DNA from 2 places in the Photobacterium sagamiensis genome. Region 1 is predicted to be linked to the other one. Evidence: predicted binding sites of a transcription regulator. Region 1 holds the regulator's gene; the other holds the start of a gene.
What was found. Region 1 encodes CRP, which controls carbon source genes, mostly activating them, when cyclic AMP is high. Its sites were predicted from a motif close to TGTGANNNNNNTCACA; they were not measured.
Positions count from the first base shown of each region.

Region 2: a site for CRP is predicted at 4,968-4,983, ahead of cdd (cytidine deaminase). Genes of this name have one in related genera too.

Region 1 covers NZ_JAKJSP010000045.1:39,874-47,207, forward strand. Annotated here, with positions in the region: gene L4D76_RS20385 (aspartate aminotransferase family protein) at 1-282, shown strand, start outside; gene astA (arginine N-succinyltransferase) at 484-1,500, shown strand; gene astD (succinylglutamate-semialdehyde dehydrogenase) at 1,527-2,984, shown strand; gene L4D76_RS20400 (DUF1338 domain-containing protein) at 3,039-3,830, shown strand; gene L4D76_RS20405 (hypothetical protein) at 3,885-4,088, opposite strand; gene crp (cAMP-activated global transcriptional regulator CRP) at 4,284-4,916, opposite strand; gene L4D76_RS20415 (OsmC family protein) at 5,189-5,593, shown strand; gene L4D76_RS20420 (phosphoribulokinase) at 5,853-6,722, opposite strand; gene L4D76_RS20425 (YheU family protein) at 6,817-7,032, opposite strand; gene L4D76_RS20430 (hydrolase) at 7,269-7,334, opposite strand, start outside.
Region 2 covers NZ_JAKJSP010000054.1:14,066-21,399, reverse strand. Annotated here, with positions in the region: gene L4D76_RS22510 (thiopurine S-methyltransferase) at 235-873, shown strand; gene purT (formate-dependent phosphoribosylglycinamide formyltransferase) at 924-2,099, opposite strand; gene L4D76_RS22500 (hypothetical protein) at 2,391-2,795, shown strand; gene L4D76_RS22495 (DMT family transporter) at 2,913-3,800, opposite strand; gene cdd (cytidine deaminase) at 3,972-4,859, opposite strand; gene L4D76_RS22485 (CidB/LrgB family autolysis modulator) at 5,105-5,788, opposite strand; gene L4D76_RS22480 (CidA/LrgA family protein) at 5,785-6,162, opposite strand; gene L4D76_RS22475 (hypothetical protein) at 6,402-6,926, opposite strand; gene sbcB (exodeoxyribonuclease I) at 7,278-7,334, opposite strand, start outside.

The sequences.
Region 1 (7,334 bases):
CGCGAGCAATGGTTCCGTGATGCATTGGCGAAAATTAATGCCAAGTACCCAACCTTTGAGGAGGTGCGAGGTAAAGGTCTGCTATTAGGTGCCGCTCTGAATGAAAAATGGCAGGGCCGGGCTCGCGATATTCTGCTCGCCGCAGGTGAAGAAGGCCTGATGGTGCTGGTCGCGGGTACCAATGTGGTGCGCTTTACGCCATCACTGGTGATTGATAAAGCCGACGTAGATGAAGGAATGGCACGTTTAGAGCGTGCAATTGCTAAACTTCATACACAGTAACATCGTAAACATGTTTTGCTCAGGCAGTGATGGGCAGGAAAGCCTGTCACTGCCCTTTCCCATGATTTAAGAGGGGGCAGTACATTCCGTCGTAACAACTATTCAGGTGGTTACAACAAGTCATGTAGTTACAAAAATTGATGTAGTTACAATAAATATGGTTAGCGACGCCTGTCGCTACCTGCATCTGGAGGGAATTTGATGCTGGTTATTCGTCCTATTACCGAAGCTGATTATCCGGCGCTTATGCGCTGTGCAGAAGAATCAGGTCATGGTTTTACTTCACTGCCTGTTAACGAGGAAATTCTGCGTAACAGGATCTCCCACTCAGTAGAGAGCTTTACCAAAGAGGTCACCGAGCCGGGAACGGAAGGCTACCTGATGGTTGCTGAAGATACGGAAACGGGTGAAATTGCAGGGACCACGGCAATAGAGGCCGCAATTGGCTTAGATACCCCTTTCTATACCTACCACCTCAGCACTGTGGTACATGCTTCACGCCGCCTTGGTGTGCACAATGTGGTGAAAGTACTGACTTTTGGCAATAACTACACGGGTAACAGTGAGTTATGTACGTTGTTCTTACGGCCGGAATGGCGCCATGGTTTGAATGGCCGCCTGTTATCAAAGTGCCGGTTTTTAATGTTGGCTGAGCACAAACACCGTTTTTCTGAAACCGTGCTGGCGGAAATGCGCGGGGTGTCCGATGAAGAGGGCCACTCGCCTTTCTGGGAATGGCTGAGAGAGCATTTTTTCTCCATCGATTTTGTCCATGCTGATTACCTGACTGGTATTGGGGCAAAAGGCTTTATCGCCGACTTGATGCCTAAGTTGCCAATTTACGTCAATCTGCTGAGCCCGGAAGCACAAGCGGTGATTGGTCAGGTACATGAGAAAACCCGCCCGGCACTGCGTTTGCTGGAAAACGAGGGTTTCTGCTGTCGTGGTTATGTCGATATTTTTGATGCTGGCCCGACGGTTGAGTGTGATGTGCGCAACATTGAATCGGTACGCCATTCGAAGCGTTGCACTGTCGAAATCGACGAACACAACGGTTCGCATGACTATTTGGTGAGTAATACTTCCTTTGCGAACTTCCGGGCAGCTGTCGGCAAGGTCGCGGTCGATGGTGAACGTAATGTAGCGCTGATCACGCCGGAAATGGCGGCAGCATTACAGGTTAAGAATGGCGATTCGGTACGGTTGATCGCCCAGTAAACAACGGGCAGAGAAAGGAGAACATCATGACTCAATGGATTGCTGGAAACTGGTTGGCGGGGCAGGGTGAACAGATGCAGTCACTGAACCCTTTTAGTGGCGAAGTGATTTGGCAAGGGCTGGCTGCTACCCAGGAACAAGTTGAACAGGCCGTGACCAGTGCCCGTGAAGCCCTGGTGGACTGGCGCAAAACAGATCTAGCCGAGCGCCAGGCTATTGTGGAAAAATTTGCTGAACTGGTGAAAGAACACAGTGAGCATATTGCCCGTACTATTGCTGAAGAGACCGGTAAGCCGTTGTGGGAAACCCGAACGGAAGCCGGTGCAATGGTCGGTAAAATAGCTATTTCACTGCGCGCTTACCATGAGCGAACCGGTGAAAGGCAAAAAGATATCGCAGGTACTGCGGCAGTCTTGCGCCACCGCCCGCTGGGCGTCATGGCGGTATTTGGCCCATATAACTTCCCCGGCCATTTACCCAACGGTCATATTGTGCCGGCCCTGCTATCTGGCAATACCGTGGTCTTTAAGCCTTCAGATCTGACACCAAAAGTGGCAGAAGAAACCATGAAGCTGTGGCAACAAGCTGGCTTACCTGAAGGTGTGTTGAATATGGTTCAGGGTGCGCGTCCGACAGGTGAAGCACTTGCGAGCTCGAAAGGGATTGATGGTTTGCTGTTTACCGGTAGTGCCAATACCGGCCACATCCTGCACCGTCAGTTTGCCGGACAGCCAGGCAAGATGCTGGCGCTGGAGATGGGTGGCAATAACCCGATGGTGATCTCGAAAGCCTATGGCGAGCTTGATGCGACGGTCTACACTATTATTCAGTCAGCCTTTATCAGTGCAGGCCAGCGCTGTACGTGTGCTCGCCGCCTGTATTTACCGCAGGGGCCGGAAGGTGACGCGATTCTGAACCGTCTGGTTAAAGCGACAGGTCAGCTAAAAATTGATGGGCCATTTGCTGAACCGCAACCGTTTATGGGGCCGCAAATTTCTGAACGCGCGGCTGACGGCATCATTGCCGCGCAAGCAAATCTGGTGAGTTTAGGCGCAGAGCTATTACTTGAAGCGAAACGTGGCCAGGGGGCGGTAGTCACGCCTGCTATTATTGAAGTGAGCCAAGTTGCTGAGCTGCCAGATGAAGAATACTTTGGCCCATTGCTTCAGGTTGTCCGTTATCAGGATCTGCCTCAGGCCGTCGCGATGGCGAATGATACTCGCTATGGTTTGTCAGCTGGCCTGATTTCTACCGATGATGCGGAATGGCAATATTTTATTGATCATATCCGTGCCGGTATTGTGAACCGCAACCGTCAGTTGACTGGAGCCAGCGGTGATGCCCCGTTTGGCGGGCCTGGAGCATCAGGCAACTTACGCCCAAGCGCTTATTATGCCGCAGACTATTGTGCTTACCCTATGGCATCGATGGAAGGTGAACAAACTGAGCTGCCAGCCCAGCTGTCACCTGGGGTGCAGTTGTAAGCACCGGTATACGTCGACTACGGCAATCATTATCAGCAAGGGGAAATATTCATCATGGAAAGAGTGGAGCAATTATTTAATGCCCTGTGGCAAGACTATATACAACGTCTTTGTCCGTCTGCGGCTCAGGTTCATGCACTGTTAACCGAAGATGAACCCTTGCTCAATGATCACATCGCACTGCGTACCTTCAATTTACCGAAAGTGGGGCTGGATAAGCTGGCAGCCCCATTTATTGCAATTGGCTATAAGCCATGTGGTAGGTATCATTTTGAAGCAAAAAAGCTGTATGCAGAGCATTTTGAGCATCCGAACCCGTTAGCACCGAAAGTATTTATCAGTGAACTGATGGTGGGGCAGTGTTCTTCGCTGTTACAGGAAACGGTACGCGAACTGGTTGATCAGGTGCCGGAGCAGGCAATTCATGAACCTGAGTTTGTTTGCTGTGGACGTTTGTGGGATATCGATTCGGCGACGTATGAGATGTTATCGGCAGAAAGCGAGTATGCCGGCTGGGTTGCTGCGCATGGCTTTGGGGCCAATCATTTTACCGTCAGTATTAATCAGCTGGAGCAGTTCACTGAGATCCATGAAGTGAACCATCTGCTGCGTCACAATGGTTTTGCGATTAATGAGTCTGGCGGTGAGGTGAAAGGGAGTCCAGAGGTGATGCTGGAGCAGTCTGCCACTATGGCTGACAAGGTGGCGGTGGGCTTTCTTGATGGTGAGAAAATAATCCCTGGCGGCTTCTACGAGTTTGCTAAGCGCTATCCTCAGACGGATGGTGAACTGTACCGTGGGTTTGTTGAAGCGTCGGCGGATAAGATCTTCGAAAGTACGAGTTAGTAAGAGTAGGAAACAGTGATAAAACAGCGGCCTTGGCCGCTGTTTTCGTTTCAATTATTGGTTTGCTTGGTGGCAATCTAAAGTAGGGCTCCATAGCTCATTACCATGCACGGTGCGTTGACGCTGGCTGAACAGGGTTTGTTGCTCAAGGTAATGACGAGGATCGCTAAAACCAGTCATTTCAATGGTCGCGGGTAAGGCTGCAATGACAGCCGTAGCGGGAACCAGGGTATGTGGAGAAAAGCGTTCGATATCCATATCAAGACCTCTCATAAATATTAGATATGCATAATGTAGCATTGGTATTGCTGTTGGCAAGTGAATAAACAGTGACGGTTACGGCAGAATATACGTTTTGAGATCTTTTTATGCTTTTTGGTGATAGTGATATGTTTCGCAGTTACAAAAAAAGCCGCATTAAGCGGCTTTTTATTAATCGAAGTCGTTGGTCGGTTAGCGAGTACCGTAAACCACGATAGTTTTGCCGTGGGCAGAAATCAGATTCTGCTCTTCCAGCATCTTAAGGATACGACCTACCGTCTCACGCGAACAGCCCACAATCTGACCGATTTCCTGACGGGTGATCTTAATTTGCATACCGTCTGGGTGAGTCATTGCATCAGGTTGTTTTGCAAGGTTTAGCAATGTCTGTGCAATACGGCCTGTTACATCAAGGAATGCAAGATCGCCTACTTTCTGGCTAGTGATTTGCAAACGGTTGGCCATCTGTGCAGAAAGACGCATCAGAATATCAGGGTTGACCTGAATAAGCTGACGGAATTTTTTGAAAGAAATTTCTGCCACTTCACAAGGACTCTTGGCACGTACCCATGCAGTACGTTCCTGCTCTTCTTCAAATAAGCCTAGCTCACCGATGAAGTCACCTTGGTTAAGGTAAGACAGGATCATTTCTTTGCCTTCTTCATCCTTGATCAATACGGCAACAGAACCTTTCACAATGTAGTAGAGAGTTTCTGCTTTCTCTCCCGCATGGATCAAAGTACTCTTTGACGGATATTTGTGAATGTGGCAATGGGAAAGAAACCACTCTAGAGTTGGATCTGTTTGAGGTTTACCTGGAACCATATTACTAACTTCCTCTGCGTTTGTTGCCCAACAACGACATCCATATAATTCAAGGCTGGGCCTAACAATAGAATTGTTCGCTGATTAGGATATTCATTCAGCCGCTAGGCTGCAAGTTCACTTGAATATTTACTTGAGAGTTTATCTTTTTTCCGCGTCTTTTTCTTGATATTGATCTACCTGAAATGGCCATTTGGTACTCATAAGTGTGCACATGATCACACAGTTGTTAGTTAATGCAGAATTACCCTGTTTGAAGTAAGGAGAAAGCAATGCAATCACGAGTGAAATGGGTAGAAGGAATGACCTTTCTGGGACAGTCAGATTCTGGTCACAGTGTCGTCATGGATGGCAATGGGGGCGAAAAAGCACCAAGTCCGATGGAAATGGTATTGATGGCTGCTGGTGGCTGTAGCTCAGTTGATGTTGTCGACGGTTTGCAATCAGCTGGCCAGAACATTGCCGGCTGTGAGGCGCAGATTTCTTCTGTTCGCCGTGAACAGTCACCGCGTATTTTTACCTCGGCTAACCTGCATTTTGTGGTCACAGGCCATGATCTGGATGAGGCTCGGGTTGCCAGTGTTGTTGCAGATTCACTGCAGAAATATTGCTCAGTATGCCTGATGCTGGGCGAAGGGGTCGAAATGACCCATTCGTATGAGATAGTTAAAGCCTAGGTTTCGCGTGACGAGAGCCGGGTATCGAGAAAAGCGGTGCTATGGCCCTGAGGACCTAAGGATAAACAGTTTCGAGTAATTAGGTTCGAGTTTCGAGAAAGAGCCACAGCTTGACCCCCAACTATGGCTCGGAGAGCCTGCTTACAGGACCACAGGACCACAGGACCACAGGACCACCGTAGGTATTAAGACCCTAATATAGTGTCGGGTAACGAGAAGCACGCATCTCGTTACTCGCCACTCACCTCTCGCGTCGGGTTTATCCTATCTTTCCGGTTTCGACTAACTTCTGGATCAGCGGTCGCATGATCAGCTCCATCGCAAAGCTCATTTTTCCGCCCGGTACCACCAGGGTGTTATGGCGAGACATAAACGAGCCCTGGATCATTGATAGCAGATACGGAAAATCGACATTTTTAATTCCGCGGAAGCGGATAACCACAAAGCTTTCATCCAGACTCGGAATGCCTTTGGCACTGAATGGGTTGGATGTATCGACGGTCGGCACCCGTTGGAAGTTGATATGGGTGCGCGAAAATTGCGGCGTAATATAATTGAGGTAATCGTCCATCGAGCGGACGATAGACTCCATGACCGCTTCCCGGGAGTGGCCGCGATCACGCGTGTCGCGGACGATCTTCTGTATCCATTCCAGGTTCACAATCGGCACCATACCAATCAGCAAATCGACGTGTTGTGCGGCATTGATCTCACCATCAACAACACCGCCATGTAACCCTTCGTAAAAGAGCACATCCGTATTTTCAGGTAGTTCCTGCCATGGCGTGAATGAACCCGGCATCTGGTTATAGGGGACCGCTTCGTCAAAAGTATGCAGGTAGCGGCGGAATTGACCACTGCCATCGTCACCATATTGGCGGAAAAAAGTTTCCAGTTGGGCAAAGTCGTTAGCTTGCGGACCAAAATAGCTGACATGGCGGCCTTGCTCTTTGGCTTTACGAATTTCAACATCCATTTCCGGTCGGGTAAAGCGATGGAAGCTATCCCCCTCCAGCCAGGCGGCATTGAAGTTCATCATATTGAACATTTTGCGAAATGCTTCTGAAGTGGTGGAGGTGCCGGCACCAGAAGACCCTGTTACTGCAATAATCGGATGTTTTGCAGACATGACATACCCTGTCGTTAATGTTAACGATGAAAGTTATTAACAGGGTGTTGCGCCAGGGTCAAGGATAAGTTGGTTTTTGATCGGGAGATATCCGTTAATTGAGATCTCTGCGGAGTTTAATATCAACAGATTTATGCAGTTCAGAAAATACGATCACTGCATCACCTGATTCAAGCTGCTTTCGGACATATTGTACCTTGTGTTCCATGTTGAGTTCGGTCTCACCATAGTCAGTACCTTCGCGCAGCACAAAGTGTTCAATCAGATTGTCTAGGGTGTCAGAGTCGATATCTTGCCAGGGAATAATCATAGTTACTGTATCTGTTTTCTAGTGGGGTGCTGATTATATTGTTAATTTCATAGATTGTAGAGCGGTACTATGGCCCTGAGGCCCTATGGATAAACAGTTTCGAGTAACTAGGTTCGAGTTTCGAGAAAGAGCCACAGCTTGACTCCCAACTATGGCTCGGAGAGCCTGCTTGCAGGACCACAGGACCACAGGACCACAGGACCACAGGACCACAGGACCACACTTGTGACTCGAATCTAGTCTCTAGGATCTGGCAACTTCTTAAACCATTCCGGTACCGTCTTTTCCAACCAGAAATCAGG
Region 2 (7,334 bases), on a different contig from region 1:
GAACAGATTCTCAATCCAGCTTCGCAATTGTTAAGCATGATTGACAGAAAAGGATGCCTCGGCATCCTTTTTTGCGTTTGACGTAGCGAAAAAACGCCTGCTATCAATCTGGTGAGCTTACTCATACCGCCACTTTTGGTAGCTGTAGATTCAGCAAACAAAGTGTGGTCAACTAATTGCCAATCGGTATATCCGTAAAAGTCAGTCTAATAAGAAACAGAAACAGGAACAAACATGAACGCAGAATTTTGGCATAGCCGCTGGGCTGAAAATCGTATTGGTTTTCACCTGAATGATACCAACCCGGCGCTAACAGAACATTGGCACGCAGTGAAAGCGACGCGTGATGACCGTGTTCTTGTACCTATGTGCGGTAAATCAATTGATCTTATCTGGCTTGCTCAACGGCACGATAACGTTATTGGCATTGAACTGAGTGACATCGCCGTGAAAGCGTTCTTTGCAGAGCAGCTCTACACGCCAATGGTGAGTGGGGTAGGCGCCGAAACGGTTTATGAGTTTGATGAAATCACCATTCATTGCGGTGACTTTTTCTCGGCACGGGTTGAACCCGTTGATGTGGTTTATGATCGTGCGGCATTAATTGCGATGCCACAAAATATGCGCCAGATGTACGCAGAGCGTCTGCTGGCGTTGTTGAAAGAAAGTGGGCGTATCCTATTAGTGACGCTGGATTATCCGCAGGAGCAGCTTGACGGGCCTCCATTCAGTGTTTCCAAAGAGGAAGTCGAGAGTCTGTTCAAAGATTGTCGAGTGACTCATCTAGCGCGTGATGATGCAGATGAATCGCATCCCCGACGTCAGCGCGGCTTAACCCGCTTTGCTGAAGAGATCTGGTTGATCGAGAAGTGATCGAAAAAAGGAGCCGATATCGGCTCCTTTTTACATTTTGCTATCAAGCGTTAGAAAACGACCTTAACGGCAGCAGCAGCGGCGATTGCATCAGAGACAGCCTGTTCCGTACTGTCACGGCGTGTCAGGGCCACACCAAGGCGACGACGGCCATTAATCTCTGGCTTGGCAAATAACCGGACTTGAGTTTGCGGACGGGCCAGAGCCGCTGCCAGGTTATCAAAACGGATATTCTCAGAAACCCCTTCAGCAAGAATAACGGCAGACGCTGACGGGCCGTATTGGGTAATACTGTGAATTGGCAGTCCTAAGAATGCGCGAACGTGCAGGGCGAACTCGGAGAGTTCCTGCGAAATAAGCGTTACCATACCGGTATCATGCGGGCGAGGTGATACTTCGCTAAATAAGACTTCGTCACCTTTAATGAACAGTTCAACACCAAACAGGCCATAACCACCCAGCGCGTTAACTACTTTTGCTGCAACGTCTTGTGCCGCTTTAATTGCTGCCTCAGACATCTGCTGTGGCTGCCACGATTCACGATAGTCCCCATCTTCCTGACGGTGACCGATTGGCGCACAGAAGTGAATACCGTCAACAGCACGCACGGTTAGTAGGGTGATCTCGTAATCAAACTCGACAAAACCTTCAACGATAACGCGCCCCGCACCTGCACGGCCGCCTTCCTGAGCATACTGCCAGGCAGATTCGATATCAGCCGACGTTTTGATAACGCTCTGACCTTTACCTGAAGAGCTCATAATTGGCTTAACAACACAGGGTGTACCAATGCGTTCAACAGCAGCGACGAAATCAGTATATTGCTCAGAAAACTCGTAAGGCGATGTCGCAATACCCAACTCTTCAGCGGCCAGACGACGAATGCCTTCTCGGTTCATGGTCAGCTGAGTGGCATTGGCAGTAGGAACAATATTCACGCCATTAGCCTCTAGCGCAACCAGGGTATCGGTAGCAATGGCTTCAATTTCAGGAACAACGTAATGCGGCTGTTCTTGTTCAATCACTTTTTTTAAGGATTCGCCATCAAGCATATCAATAACGTGGCTACGATGGGCAACCTGCATCGCAGGAGCATTGTCATAACGGTCAACCGCAATCACCTCAATACCTAAGCGCTGGCATTCAATAGCCACTTCTTTACCGAGTTCTCCAGAACCAAGTAACAGTACACGGGTTGCATCAGAACGAGTTGCTGAACCTAACATCGAATTTCCTTACGGTATGTGTTGATACTGGGGCAGATCATACCCGATTTTACTATCAACGCAAACGTTTGCCTTTATGGTTTTCGCTGAAATATTCATCGGTTAGTTATTGTCTGCAAAGGAGTGTGGATGGCTATTTCAGAGAATCTGTGGTGATACTGACCAAAGGCTGCTAACGTATTGATATGCCGTTCTCATTGTCAAAGTTGTGTCAGACATGTTCTGAGGGCATCGAGTTAAGTGAACTTTATCGTTAAATTACCTCTTATCTCTACAAAAGGCAGAATTAAGATGAAGAAGTTATTAATCGGATTGGCGTTATTTCTTGTTGTTCCATTTTCAGCACAAGCCACCCAAAGCATAGGTATTTTCTTCGGCAGCCCTATGTCAGGGATCCAATATAAACAAGACGATCTACGATTCTCGTTAGGCATTGATGATTTTGGTGTCGCATTTGATAAAACCTTTAATCTGGGATCACTGCTTAACAATGGTGAGTTAAACAGTTTTTATACATACGTGGGCGGGCAGTTTGTTGATAACAAGAATGACAAAGTGGGTATCCGTTCTGGCGTTGGTTTTGAGGTGCCGGTAAATAGTTTTGAATTTTATGGCGAAGTCGGACCAACATTGTATGTGGTTGAAGATGTTGATATGGATTTAGAGGCAGCACTGGGCTTCCGAGTTCGATTCTGACGTATTAAAGCGCTTAATGCTGTTCTTTTCATTATCGATTGGATTTACAGCAGCGATTATCGAGATCCACCAAAAAAAGGGTTAGCCATGTGCTAACCCTTGTTGTTTCTATCTTATTTATAAATAAGATTTTCTTTTACGATTTTCCCACTGGGTGATAAAAGCCACCGAAGCGATAATAATTGCTGCGCCCAGCCATAGGCGACCTGGTGGAGCCCAGCCGAAAACCACCCAGCCAGCTAACACATTAAGTGGCAGTTTCGCATGGTCAAAAGGCTGAACGAATGAAGCATCAGCGGCCGCATACGCTTTCGCGATGGCCCATTGCGCCAGAGCCGTTAATAGACCCGCTGCAGCCAGTAATCCCCATGTCAGGCCTTGATCAGGAAATGAAAACTCAGGAGCGGCCAGAAACAGGTTAAAGGGGGTGATCAGTAACAGCAGATAAACCACCATCGTAGTCGGTGGGTCGTAGACTGATAGCTTCTTCACCATTAGTGAATAGCCGGCCCAGAAGAAAGCCGCCCCAACCGGTAACAGAGATGCCCAGTTAAATGTATCAGCCCAAGGCTCTAAGATAACCATCGCACCGATAAAACCGGCTAATGTTGCTACCCATCTCGCAGTACCCACTTTTTCCTTCAGGAATAAACCCGATCCGATTGTGGCAAACAACGGTGATGTCATCAACAAAGCGATACCTTGCCAGATAGGTACAGGGTAAGCGAGTGCCCATAGCCAAAGCTGAATACCAATGACAGAGAGGAATACACGAAAACAATGTTGCCCTAAATGATTGGTACGTAGTGCCTGACGCAGCCCCAAAGATCTCAGCCAGGGAAGCATGGCAATTAACGCAATAAAGTATTGGATGAAGGCGATCGTAGTCGACGGTAATTGCAGTATTACGCTCAAATATTGCGCTAAGCTATTTACGAGGGCAAAAGCAAGCCCCGCGGTGAGCATCCAGCTTGCACCTTGTACTGGGTTGTGTTTGTGAGACATGGAAATAGACTGATAATAATAATATTGACGGATAATACTCTGAACTGATCGTAATTGGTATTAGGGTTGGCTTTGATTCTAAAAGAAAAACCGCCAGAAGGCGGTTTTTATTGAAGGGTATTATCTCAATCGTTATAGGCACTGTTTAAAACAAATTGCCTTATTGAACGATTATGCCGCAACGTAGATCAGCGGGATATCAGGGTTCAGTGCTTCAAGCGTAGCTTGCGTATCTGCAAGGTGGCTGATAGTGCTGTCAGCTTTCTCAACCAATGCCGCTTCCGCAATTTCTGCTAACGGGTAACCAGCCATGTTCATGTTCACCAAGGCAACTTGCAATGGTGGCAGGCTAGGGTTGAATGCCGCATTTTCAGCGTACATGCCGGTAAAGGTTTTGCCGTCTTTTGCTTTGAGTGCAACACCACTGTAGTTGTGGGTATAAGGCGCATGAGCAAGGTTCGCAGCCTGGCAGGCAATGGTTGCCAGTTCATCACTTTCCTGAGTAGTTAACCCGTGATCAACCTCTGCAAGCAGAGCGTCAGTAATATTGAGATCTGCCGGGCCGAACGACTCAGGCAGATATTGTTGAAGGGTCATTGCATCACGCTCAGGCAGTTGAACGACCAACTCTTTTGCTGTCGTTAGCTCATTCATGAACTGACGGCAGTGGCCGCATGGGCTGTAGTTAATCGTAATATCAGAGATACCTGTTTCACCTTTCACCCAAGCATGGCTAATTGCAGATTGTTCAGCATGAATGGTCTGGGAAAGCGATGCACCGACAAACTCCATATTGGCACCGAAATACAGGCGACCGGAATTGCCTCGGACGATGGCACCAACATTGAAATGCGAAATAGGTGTAACGGAATAAGCAGCAGCAACAGGAAGAAGGGCAACACGCAGTTCACTGTCAGTCATTTGTGTTTTTTTGAGCAATTCTTCGAACTGTTCGGGACTTAAGGTAGCGTCAAAGTCAGCCTCTACCAAAATAGGTTTTACCGCTGAAGCAAGATCAGTGGGCAAAGAGCCTAAAGCATCCATTACTTTAGCATGCATGTGTTGTTACTCCGTATCGTTGATGGAGAAACATTGTAGGCGAGCATTTCAAAATCAGGTGTGATCCATGTCACACAAGTGCAATGTTTGTTTCATGCCATACATTTCTGAGAGTGGTGTCACACAAACTTTTGCAATTCGGCTGCTTACTTATCAATGACTTAGTAATGTATGCGATTGCAAGCACGTTAAACGGTGTCTCTTTATGATTAACAATGGCAGCAATGTTGAAAGATAAACAGGCCCTAGTAGCCAAATAATGCCAGGATCAGCGGGTAAACAACTGGCGCCAGGAACGATGTCAAAATTCCGCAAATCACTAAAGCTAACGAACTAAAAGCCCCTTCCTGATAGTTTTCTTCGGCTGCTTTTGCCGTACCTAATGCATGCGATACCGTACCCATGGTTAAACCTCTTGCAATGGGGGCTTTAATACCAAATAAACGAAATAGCGGATAACCTAATACCGCACCAAATAATCCGGCGATAATCACCATAACAGCGGCAATAGCCGGAACTCCTCCCACTTGCTCTGCGACGGCCATTGCAATAGGGGTTGTCACTGATTTAGGCAAAATACTGGCTGTCAGCTGGGGATCTGCGCCCATGAACAAAGCAATACCGGCACCCGTGATCATTGATAACAGGCTACCAGTTAAACAGACAGTGAAGATCACTTTCCATTTCTGGCGAATTTGAGAGAGTTGCTCATAGAGGGGAAAGGCCAGGGCAACAACCGCAGGCTCTAATAAATAATTCAACCACTTGTTTTGCTCGAAGTAACGCTCATAAGGAATATTCAGCCACATCAATAATGGAATGATGACAACAAGACAGATAAGAAGCGGATTAATAATAGGGTGCTGAAAATGTTTGGAAAACAGCCGAGCCAGATAAAAAACAACCAATGTAGTAATAAGCCAGATCATTCTTTTTCCTTATGATGTGCTGCAATACCAATGACAAGGAAAACGACCATGCTGCTTCCGATAGTACTAAGAAGGATCGGCCAGGTATTCGCCGTTAGCAGATCTAAATAATTCATGAGCCCAACACCAACGGGCACAAATAATAAAGCCATATGGCGAATGAGAAGGTGACAGCCGTCTTTTGCCCAATGTGAAGGAATAAGCCCCATCGATAGCACGACAAAAAGAATGAGCATCCCAATGATGCTGCCAGGAATGGCAACGTGGGTAAATGCTTGAACGCCTTTGCCCAGCATCAGACAAAGAAAGATGATAACGAAAGAACGCAGATAACCCATAAGCCCTTCAAATACGGTCAATAACAGATTCATCATACAAAATAATTGTGATCTAAGCCACATTTAGTACGCTGGATATAATCAGGCAGTTCAAGATGCAGAGTTCAGCGAGAATAGATTGGTACTCTTTCACATAAATTATTAATAGTTGAAGCTCCTAAATACGTCATCCCGGAATTGAGGAACGAAATATCCGGGATCCAGCTCTCACCGCGTGATCCTTAGATTCCGTATAAGTTCGTGCCTCACTTTACGGAATGACGAAGTGTGGTGACTTAAATAAATTCAGAGAGCAGAAATAATGCCACACCAGCCAGCGCTAGCAGTAATACGGAGATTTTGTGAAAAAGGCTGTTCTTTACAATATTTTCAGTGGCGGAGAGCTCAGGTTTTGCTGGGGGAGCAATAGATCCTGGCTGGGCGGTTTCTTTAACAGTATGTACCAAACGACACGTTTTTTCTGGTAAAGGAACGCGAAATCCGTAATTCGGTATTACCTGAATCGGAATCGCCATAGAACCGTTTTGATCAAGTTTTCTACTTAGCGAGACAAGAATGGTGTTTAAGTCAATCGGGGGCTGGTTTAAATCATTATCCAAATCTGGCTGAATGAACATTTTATCGTAGATTGCTTGCAGGTTGATCACTTCACCAGCGAAGTAGCATAATACCTCCAGTAACTGGGTTTCATGAACCGTCAGCTGTGTCTCAGTTTCATCCGGCCAGACCAATAAACGTAAATCCGGCTCAAAATCGACATGCTGGAATCGGTAACAACGGGTCATTGCTTTTGTCGTCATGGCATAGTCACTTCGTGCTACATGATGGTGAATCGCTTCATTAACCAGCTATACAGTCATACATAACCAGAAACTAACGCGGCGCATGCTCATCAATAAAAACGTGTTGCAATAGGGCCTCAATTATCGTCGAGGCGTGAAATTCACCAGTGTCTCAAAACAGATCAGACTGATATAAGTGTTGATGGCATTGCGGGGAAGTTCAAATTTCGTTTATGGAATATTGCCTTAAAAAAAAGCCCGTTAGCGATATGGGCTAACGGGCTTCACACATTCAGTTAGATTATCTGTTACTTATCATTGTCATAATGGAATTATGATTGGCGAGCAATCGCTTTGCCAATATCCAGATTAAGACACTAGATTGTTAACATAGTCATACAAGTCTTTGAGGATCTGCATCTTCTT